One region of the Paenibacillus sp. FSL W8-1187 genome, then DNA from elsewhere that is predicted to be linked to it. Evidence: riboswitches for the same ligand, from Rfam matches in the RefSeq annotation. Region 1 holds a riboswitch; the other holds the start of a gene.
What was found. A riboswitch is a leader RNA that binds a small molecule or an ion and turns the genes downstream of it on or off. The one in region 1 is predicted to bind cyclic di-AMP.

Region 1 (4,586 bases):
GACCGCCGTCGTGTCGTCCTTGCCCTCGACCACGATGATTTCCTTGATCACTGGCTTGTCTCCTTTGGTTCCGCTTGCTTGCGACAGGGTAAAAGATCACAACTAGCTTTGACCCTTTCGCCGTCCCTTACTCCCCGCTATTTCCTTATAAACGCCCAAAACGGGCCGCTGAAAAACAGCGGGCCCGCTCGCAAAAGATCAGCTCAGCTTCGGCTTGGTCGGTCCAAGGACATAGACCGTATAGCCTCGCTTCTTGCCGAATTTTTTCACGTAGGATTCACTTTCGTAGAACACGTCGATTTTCTTGCCGTTGATCGCTCCGCCCGTATCTTCGGCGCGGCGGAAGCCGATGCCTTCTATATACACCCACCATCCCAGCGGGATGACGTCCGGGTCGACTGCAATGGTGCGCCCTTCGGACACTTTCGCTCCGGAGGCGGTGACGCCGTAACCGGGGTCGCCTTTGGATTTGCCCGTGGAGGCGAATCCGGCGGTATACGCGGTCAGGGTAACGTTGGTGAGAACTTTCTTGGCTTTGAGATCGAGACCGGATTTGGTCTGAGCTAGGGCTGGAGATGAGGATGCCGCGGTCAGGACCGCTGGCTTCGGTTTGGGCTTTTCCTTGGTTCCCACCGCCACGACCTTGCTGACGGCTTGTTTCTCCATGGATTTGGCGAGCAGAGTCTTCGTGACCAGTTTGCCGTCCTGGTACACCTTTTCGAAGGTTTTGACGAGTTGGCCGTTCTGGCCGGCCTTCACCATCTTGAGCTGCCCCTTTTCCAGGGTAGCGTCCTGCTTGCGGACGACGGTGAACGGGATGTCGTGCTTGGTCGTAATCTGATGCTTGTCGATTCTCATGACGCGGATCGTCATGTTGGCTTTCAGCTTGCTTTCGGAGCTCGGGAATACTTTATCCTGCTCCCGTACGGCAATATTGGATTCTCCGATCGCCGCTTCCACGGTCTTTTTGGTGGTCTTCACCTGCAGGGCCTTGCCGTCGGCAAGAATCGTCACCGGCACCGCCTGGTCGATCACGATGCGGTCGCCCTCCTGAAGCGCGGCGCCGAGCGGAATCGACAGCTCGTCATGCGGTCCGACCGCGATCGCCTGCTCCTCCAGCAGCTGCTGGAGCGAGGAATGGCTCGTGCTTACGATTTTCTCCTGCCCGTTCAGCACCAGAGAGACGCTTTTTTCCGACGTCCCTTTCAGCAACACCAAAAACATGAAAGTCATTGCGAGTGAGATCGTTATGCTAAGGATAATCAAACGCAGGTTGTCATGCTTCCATCGCCATTGGAAAGACTTGCTGGATGATCGTTGTACATGGGTTTCCTTTAAAGGGATAGCGCCCACTTCTTCGGTCCTCCTTACATAGCCCCGCCGCCTCGTGTTACGCATGATAATTCAAGACGCGACTATTAGGTTTTGTACGTGCCGAGCAGCACGCCGCTGGCAGCCTCGCCTCACCTCCACCGTTAACCCTATGTCGACGTATAATTCATTATTCAAACAAAAAGAAGCCGTCGACAGAGGATCTGTTTCGTGGCTTCCCGGGTGGTCACGATCAGGTGGAAGTGGAGCACGAGGTTGATCTCTCTTATATGCGCTTACGAGGTTAGCTGACGGGTTCGGGCAAGAGAGCTGCCCTATCGGCTCAAGGACCCTGCTCGTGGTCCCGGCGAATTCACCCCTGGAAAAGTACAGCTTGTCTGGCGGTCAAGCGTCATCCCTTCGGTATGTACGGCTTGCGTCCCCTTCTGCTGCGATGGTTCCCCCGCTCCCCCCGTTCGGGGAGATTAAGCGAATGATGAAAATCCTGCATCACTCAAAGCTCTGTGTTGAATCATACCGTTTCCTTCAAGCGATTGTAAAGACACGATAAAATCCTCTGAGATTCAAAATCGAGGGTTTTCGGGCGATGACGGACGTTTTATTCAAGGAAAGGTCAATCTTTCTCCTCCACAAGTCTTTTTTCATCCGATATCACGCCATTTTAAGAAATTTGGAAACATTTTCTTGCATTTGCCGATGTGATGGAAACGATTTCTTCTACAGATTTACCTTTTATTTCCGCAGCCGTTTCGGCCACGAGCGTGACGAAAGAGGTTTCGTTCCGCTTGCCGCGATGGGGGTGCGGAGCGAGGTAAGGAGAGTCCGTTTCGAGCAGCAATCGGTCCATCGGCACTTGCGCGAGCACCTCTTTGGGAACCCTTGCATTTTTGAACGTGACCGGTCCGCCGAAGGAGATGTAGAAGTTCATGTCGAGGCACTGCTTCGCCGTTTCCCAGCTGCCGGAGAAGCAGTGCATGATGCCTCCGACCTCCTCCGCTTTCTCCTCGCGGAGGATGCGGACGACATCCTCATGGGCGTCGCGGTTATGGATGACGATCGGCTTGCGGCATCGCTTGGCGATCGCGATCTGGTCGCGGAACGCCTGCTGCTGGACCTCCTTCGGCGAGGTGTCCCAGTAATAATCGAGCCCGATTTCTCCGAGCGCGGCGACCTTCGGATTGCTCATCAGCGACTCGATCCAGGCCAGATCGCCCTCGCGCAGATCGGCCGTGTCGGTCGGATGCCAGCCGACGATGGCGTAGACGAAGGGATAAGATTCGGCAAGCTCCAGCGTCGTCGGGATCGTTTCCCGGTTGAAGCCGACATTGAACAGCAGCTCCACGCCGGCTTCCCGCGCGCGCTGAATCGCTTCGGCGCGGTCGTTGTCGAATTTCGGTGAGTCCATATGGGTGTGCGTGTCGATGATTCCTTTCATGGTTCGACTCCTTTCATGCTTCGCCGCTCTGCTCCAAGCCCAGACGGGCCGCCGTACGCGGCTTCAGCTTATGCCGGATCCGTCCGGCGGCTTCTTCATCATAATACAGGCGGTAATGGCCTCGGTGCATGCCCGTGATCGAGGGAACGACATCGGAGCGCAGCGAGATTTCCGTTACGGCTCCGCTCGGCTCGAGCAGCAGGATGGGTGGCTTGCCCCTTCCTCCATCGGTCAGGCCCTCGGTCGCGGATCGATACACATGATAAGGAAGATCGTACGGGAAATCAATTTCAAGCTCATAGCCCGGATCCATTCCCGCCGCCGCCATTTCCTCGAAGCACAGCTGCGCTTCTGATTCATGCTCTTTCTCGAAGGTTATATACTTGTACAATTTGCGATGAAGGAACCGCGAGCACAGCTGCGACAGCAGCTTGTCCTCCTCTTCCGTCCATGCCACGAACGCCGTCTGCACGAGCGCCTCGTCGAGCTTCAGGTAGGAAGGAACATCGAGCTGGCCTTGGAACAGCTTGACGATCGGATCCGGAATCCACCCGAACGGATAGCCCGAGCGGCACAGCTCCTGGGCGCGAAGCAAGATTTTCCGGAGGATGATCTCCGAGCTGCGGGTCACCGGATGGAAGTACACCTGCCAGTACATCTGATACCGGCTCATGAGATAATCCTCCACCGCGTGCATCCCGCTCCCCTTGACGACGATCCGCCCCTGATGGGGCCTCAGCACGCGCAGGATCCGGTCCAGATCGAACGTGCCGTAGTTGGCTCCGGTAAAATAGGCGTCCCGGAGCAGGTAATCCATCCGGTCCGCGTCCATCTGGCTCGAGACGAGATTGACGACGATCGGCTTCTCGTAGTTCTTGCGGATGACCGAGGCCACCTTGCTCGGAAAATCGGCCTCCACCGTGCGCAGGAGCCGGTTCACTTCCGTCTTTCCCTCTATTATATGGCAGCTCCATTCCTCATGGTCGAACTCCATCACTTCCTCGATCGAGTGGGAGAACGGTCCATGCCCCAGATCGTGAAGCAGGGCCGCGCACAGACAGAGCAGCTTCTCTTCCCTCGGCCAATCCGGGTACTCGCTCCGCTCGAATTGCGAGATGATCCGGCGGGTAATCTCATATACGCCCAGCGAATGGCTGAAGCGGCTATGCTCCGCCCCGTGAAAGGTCAGGTAGGTCGTGCCGAGCTGGCGGATCCTCCGCAGCCGCTGAAATTCCGGCGTATCGATCAGATCCCAGATCAGCTGATCTTGCACGTAGATATACTTATGGACAGGATCCTTGAACACCTTTTCTTCTTCCAGCCTCGCCATTGCCCCACCTTGCTTTCTGTTCATAGTTTCGACAAAAACCCCAGGTTTTTGTCGAATGATGTCGCAAATATATTTCCAATTGAAACTTGTCTATAGTAAGATAGCCTAAGTTGGAACCCCTTGTACCGCCTGCAATGCCTTATTTCTTCGCGAATCGCGGCCAAAAAGGCAGGTTGACTGTTTTGGGAATGGTTGGTATGATAGGGATCATAAAAAGTAGCTTTTTGTCGAAACATGACGATACATGAACCTACGAAAGGGGTTAAGTTGCCCTATGATGAAGTCTACCGGAATTGTACGTAAAGTCGATGAGCTCGGACGCGTCGTCATCCCGATCGAACTGCGCCGCACCCTCGGAATCGGGGAGAAGGACGCCCTGGAGATCTACGTGGACGGAGAGCGCATCATGCTCAAGAAATACGAGCCTGCCTGCATCTTCTGCGGAAACGCGGAGAACGTCGCTTACTTCAAAGGAAAGATCGTCTGCAA
Region 2 (4,586 bases), 760 kb from region 1:
CGTCGAACGCCGTCACGACCGTCGTGTGCTGGAAGCGGCCGTCGCCGTTCCAGTCGTAGGTGATCACGTCGCCGAGCTCCAGCTCCGCCGCGCTCTCCACCGGCGTCGCCCGCATGCCGGACGAGCGCGGAAAGCTCAAGTAGAGCTGGAATGCGTTGGACACGGCCCAGCTGTAGCTCCACTGCTCCTGGCCGCCCGTCCGTCCCTTGTACCACCAGCCGGATTCCCTTTTCCCAGTATAGTTCATCGGCGCTTCCCCTGCAAAGACGCACTGCGACACATAATTGGTGCAGTTGACCTCGAATTCCTCGTAAGCGGGATTCGGCTCGTTCCACCACTGGTCCGCGTAGGCTGCGACCAGCTCGCGCCGGTAGCGGGAGGCGCGGGAGCGGGTGTTGATGCGCGGAACGACGCCATAGTTAAGGAAAGGACGCGGCGCGCCGGGCGGCTGGATGCCGCTGCCGCCGCCATTGCCGTAGGAGCGGTGCTCGGCGAGCGCGCTGTCCGCCGCGGCATGGCCGTAGCGCGGCCGCCGCTCGCCGACGAGCGGCTCGACCCGCGTCAGCCGCCAGCTCCCGTCCGCGCCGGCCGGTGCGAGCCATATCCGCTCGCGCTCGATCCGCTCCTCCGTATACTGGCGGCCTTTGTGCTGGACATGCCGCTTCAGATGCAGCTGGAGCACGACCGACACCTCCGCGCCGGATTCGTTGACCTTGACCAGCGCGGCCCGCGTCTCGCATTGGGAGGTGAGCAGATCCCGCTCCTCGGCCCGCTCGCGCTGCCGCTGGAGCCGGTGCAGCAGGCGCAGCCGATGGTCCGCGTCCGTCATGATTCCGGCGAGCGCGCTGTCGCGCAGCTCCACCTCGGCCTGGTTGCAGGCCTGCACATAGTGCTGCACGGCGCCGCGCCAGCCTGCGGGCGGCTCGCTCCGTCGCTCCTCCCCGCCGGCATCGGCTTGCGGAGGCCTTTTTCCCACCTTGATCCGCGCCATCCTTCCCCATCCTCTCCGAAGCGCTATTTCTCCATCTTAATTTCCATCCTATGACGGATGCGCTCCGGATTATGATCCTTTTCCATGAGAGCGCTTTAGAGCGACGATGGGTCCGCATGGACGAGTTCCCGACAGCATTTCATCGAATTTTCGCTAAATATAGCCTTTTACAAGACAGGCCGGCCTGAAGTATGATAAAGTTCAGCACATTTCTATTCTGCTGAATTCCACGAAAGTGGAAGCGGGGGAACCAACCGCAGGCGCCTTGTCGCGCCTGCCGGGGTGAATCCGGCGCGCACCCGACGCGCGGCTGCCGAAGCCGCCGCGGACTGCGCCTGGTAGGGCTACTCTCTTGGCCCGAATCCGTCAGCTAACCCCGTAAGCAACCAAAGGAGAGGTTCGACCATGTCTTTGCAGGAACGCTTCACCGGCGGTCCGGAGCCGAGACGGCTGCGAGCCGTCCACCGCTCCGCCGCCTGTTGCGCCGAGCAGGAAATCGCCTGCTCCGCCTCGTTGCCGCTTCCGGTCGTACTGGATGCGTCCGAGGTCATCGAGGAGGCGGGGCACGACGCCCGCCACGCTGCTCTTCTGGTCGAGGAGCCGCTCGCTCCCGACCGCCGCATCCGCCGCATCGACCTGTTCATCAGCCGCACCACGGCGATGCTTGCAGGCGGCAGCGGCGACTATCTGGTCGCGCTTCATCTTTATGCAGGCTCGAGCCTGCACCGTGCCGTCGTCACGATGTCCTACTCCGAGGCTCCCGCCGACTGGCAGAGCTGGAGCGGCTGGTTCCAATCGTTCGTCGGCGTTCCGAGCGACGAGGTCATGTCGGTGCTCTATTATGACGCCGAGTGGATCAGCGATCATCGGGACCGTCTTTTGCGCAAGGCTCTGGAGCCCGGCTCCAGAGAAGCGATGCCCTTTCCCGCCACCGCCTTCTGGAGAAGGCACTACCTCATCGAATCTTCCGACATCCATATCCAGCACTCGATGTAATCCAGGCAACTCGATGATCCCTGCCGCATGATCCGCTCATGCAGGAAGCCCCCGAAGGGCTTTGTCCCTCGGGGGCTTCGCTGCGTTCATCGAGTTGAAAACAGGGACGAAGCGGAGCCAGCTCCGCTTCGTCCCGTTCATTCCGCTGCGCCCTGCTTTACGCGTGGCTCAGCTCCAGCTCCTCTTCCTCGTCGCGGTTGTAGCTCTCGCGGTCGAACTCGTCTTCCGACACGGCGACGAGCAGCGACGACACAGTCGTGCCGGTCGCGTTGACCGCCGTGCGGCCCATGTCGACGACGGCGTCGATCGCGAGCACGAGGCCGAGCCCTTCCAGCGGCAGGCCGAGCGCGGTCAGGACGACCGTCGTCGAGATCGACGCCGGTCCCGGCACGCCGGCGACGCCGATCGAGGAGATCGTGCTGACGAGCACGATCAGGATGTAGTCGGAGATGCCGAGCGGCACGCCGTACACCTCGGCGACGAAGATCGCCACGACCGCCGGCCAGACGCCGCCGCAGCCGTTCATGTTCATCGTCGCGCCGAGCGGCGCGACGAAGCTGGCGATGCGCGGCGACACGCGCAGCCGCTTGGTGATGACCTCCAGGTTGACCGGCAGCGTCGCGTAGCTGCTGCGCGTCGTGAAGGCGACGGCGATCGTCGGGTAGATCTTGCGCAGGAACTTGAACGGATTGAGCTTCGCCCAGAACGTGACGAGCGAGCCGAACGTCAGGATGAAGTGCAGCAGCAGCGCGACATACGTCGCGAGAATGAGGCTGATGAGCGGCTTGAGCGTATCGAAGCCGTAGCGCGCGGCCATCGAGCCGATCAGCGCATACACGCCGTATGGCGTCAGGCGGATGATGTACTTGGTCACCTGGTTCATGACCTGCTTGAGCGATTCGATGACTTGGCGCACCGGCTCGGCCGCCTCCGGCTTGCGCGAGCTGAGCTGCACGATGGCGACGGCGATGAAGATCGCGAAGATCAGCACCGGCACAACCTTGGCGTCGGCCATGTCGCCGATCGGGTTGGACGGCACGAGGTTCAGGATGACCTCGGAGAACGTCGGAATCGTCCGCGCCTCGAATCCTTCCGGCGTCTCCTGGGCGATGCCCGAGCCCGGGTTGAACGCCAGCGCCACGAGCAGGCCGATCAGCGCTGCCACGCCGGTCGTGCCGATGAAGAGCAGGATCGTCTTGGTGCCGATCTTGCGCAGCTGCCCGAGGCTCGAGATCGACGAGATGCTGGAGACGACCAGCACGGCGACGAGCGGGATGACGAGCATTTTGATGAGGTTGACGTAAATGGAGCCGAGCGTGCTGATGCTCGTGGCGTCGATCTCCAAGGAGTTCAGCGTCACGCCGACGACGAGGCCGATGCCGAGCGCGAGCAGCACCCGATAGCCGAAACCGACGCGGCGCCGCGCCAGCCAGACGAGCAGTCCGATGACGATGAGGGAGACAAGCAGGCTGATCCAGTTCGTCTGGAACGCATGCACGAGGTTGTTGTTTTCAGGCAATGAGTCCATCCCCTTCATATCCTAGTGATTTACTATGCTATAGTATACTAGCGAGGTTGACTTCTTATGTCAACGTTTATTTTAGTCCATGAATAATAATTGGCATGAAGCTTCGACGCCTCCAACTCGCCGAACCAAGGCACTCCAAGCTCCCGCGCCAAAAAACCCGCAGAGCCCGGCGCCTTCACAGGCCGCCTCTGCGGGTAATAGGAAACGAATCGGCGCCGCATCCCTGTGCAGACGCCATAATCGAGGGCGCTCAGCCCGGCAGCATCGCGCCCATGCGGGTCGCCGACTGGACGACGAGCGCCGACTGCTCGCGTATGATGGCCGGCGTGAAGCGCGCGGCCGGTCCCGATACGGACAGCGCCGCCGCCAGCCGACCGCTGCGGTCGAACACCGGAGCCGACAGCGCCGCCGCTCCCGGCTCGCGCTCCTCCATGCTCGTCGCGTAGCCGAGCCGACGGATCTCCTCCAGCTGCTCGCGGAACGACTGCGGGTCGATTCCTTGCGGCAGCGCCTCCAAGGACATCATCTGCGCCGCCAGCGCCGGCTCGGCAAAAGCGATGAGCACCTTGCTCGAGGCTCCGACGTACAGCGGCAGCCGCACGCCGACCGGCGCCACGCGCCGGATCGCCTGGTTGCTCTGCACGGCCTGGATGCGGATCCGCTCGCTGCCGTCCCGCACGTACAGGCTCACCGTCTCCCCGAGCGTGTCGCGCAGCCTCTCCATCTCCGGCAGGCAGATGACCGCCGGGTCGCCCGACCGCGACCGATGCGCCGACAGCTCCCAGATGCGCATGCCGAGCCGGTAGCGCTCGGAGCTGCGGTCGCGCTCGAGGAAGCCCTTGTCCTCCAGCGTCGCCAGCATCCGGTGCACGGTGCTCTTGTGCAGCCCGACCCGCTCCGCGATCTCGGTCATCGGCAGGTCGCTCTCCGTCGTAAAGCAGAGCAGGATATCCAGCGCCCTCTCGACGGCCCTTACATTCGATTTTCCATCCTCGGCCTTGCCGCTGCGGGACGGTTCCATGCGCTCACCTGCTTTCTTTCCGGGGCGGAGAAGGCCATGACGCTCCTCCG

Region 2: it holds a riboswitch for cyclic di-AMP, as region 1 does, so the genes downstream of both, NYE40_RS21250 (hypothetical protein) here and NYE40_RS00140 (3D domain-containing protein) in region 1, are expected to answer to the same signal.

The regions. Positions count from the first base shown of each region.
Region 1 covers NZ_CP150181.1:25,095-29,680, reverse strand. Annotated here, with positions in the region: gene rnmV (ribonuclease M5) at 1-51, opposite strand, end outside; gene NYE40_RS00140 (3D domain-containing protein) at 199-1,353, opposite strand; cyclic di-AMP (ydaO/yuaA leader) riboswitch at 1,590-1,813, opposite strand; gene NYE40_RS00135 (TatD family hydrolase) at 1,994-2,767, opposite strand; gene NYE40_RS00130 (HD domain-containing protein) at 2,781-4,097, opposite strand; gene NYE40_RS00125 (AbrB/MazE/SpoVT family DNA-binding domain-containing protein) at 4,372-4,586, shown strand, end outside.
Region 2 covers NZ_CP150181.1:4,911,637-4,916,222, forward strand. Annotated here, with positions in the region: gene NYE40_RS21245 (amidase domain-containing protein) at 1-991, opposite strand, end outside; cyclic di-AMP (ydaO/yuaA leader) riboswitch at 1,200-1,391, shown strand; gene NYE40_RS21250 (hypothetical protein) at 1,397-1,987, shown strand; gene NYE40_RS21255 (dicarboxylate/amino acid:cation symporter) at 2,145-3,515, opposite strand; gene NYE40_RS21260 (IclR family transcriptional regulator) at 3,766-4,536, opposite strand.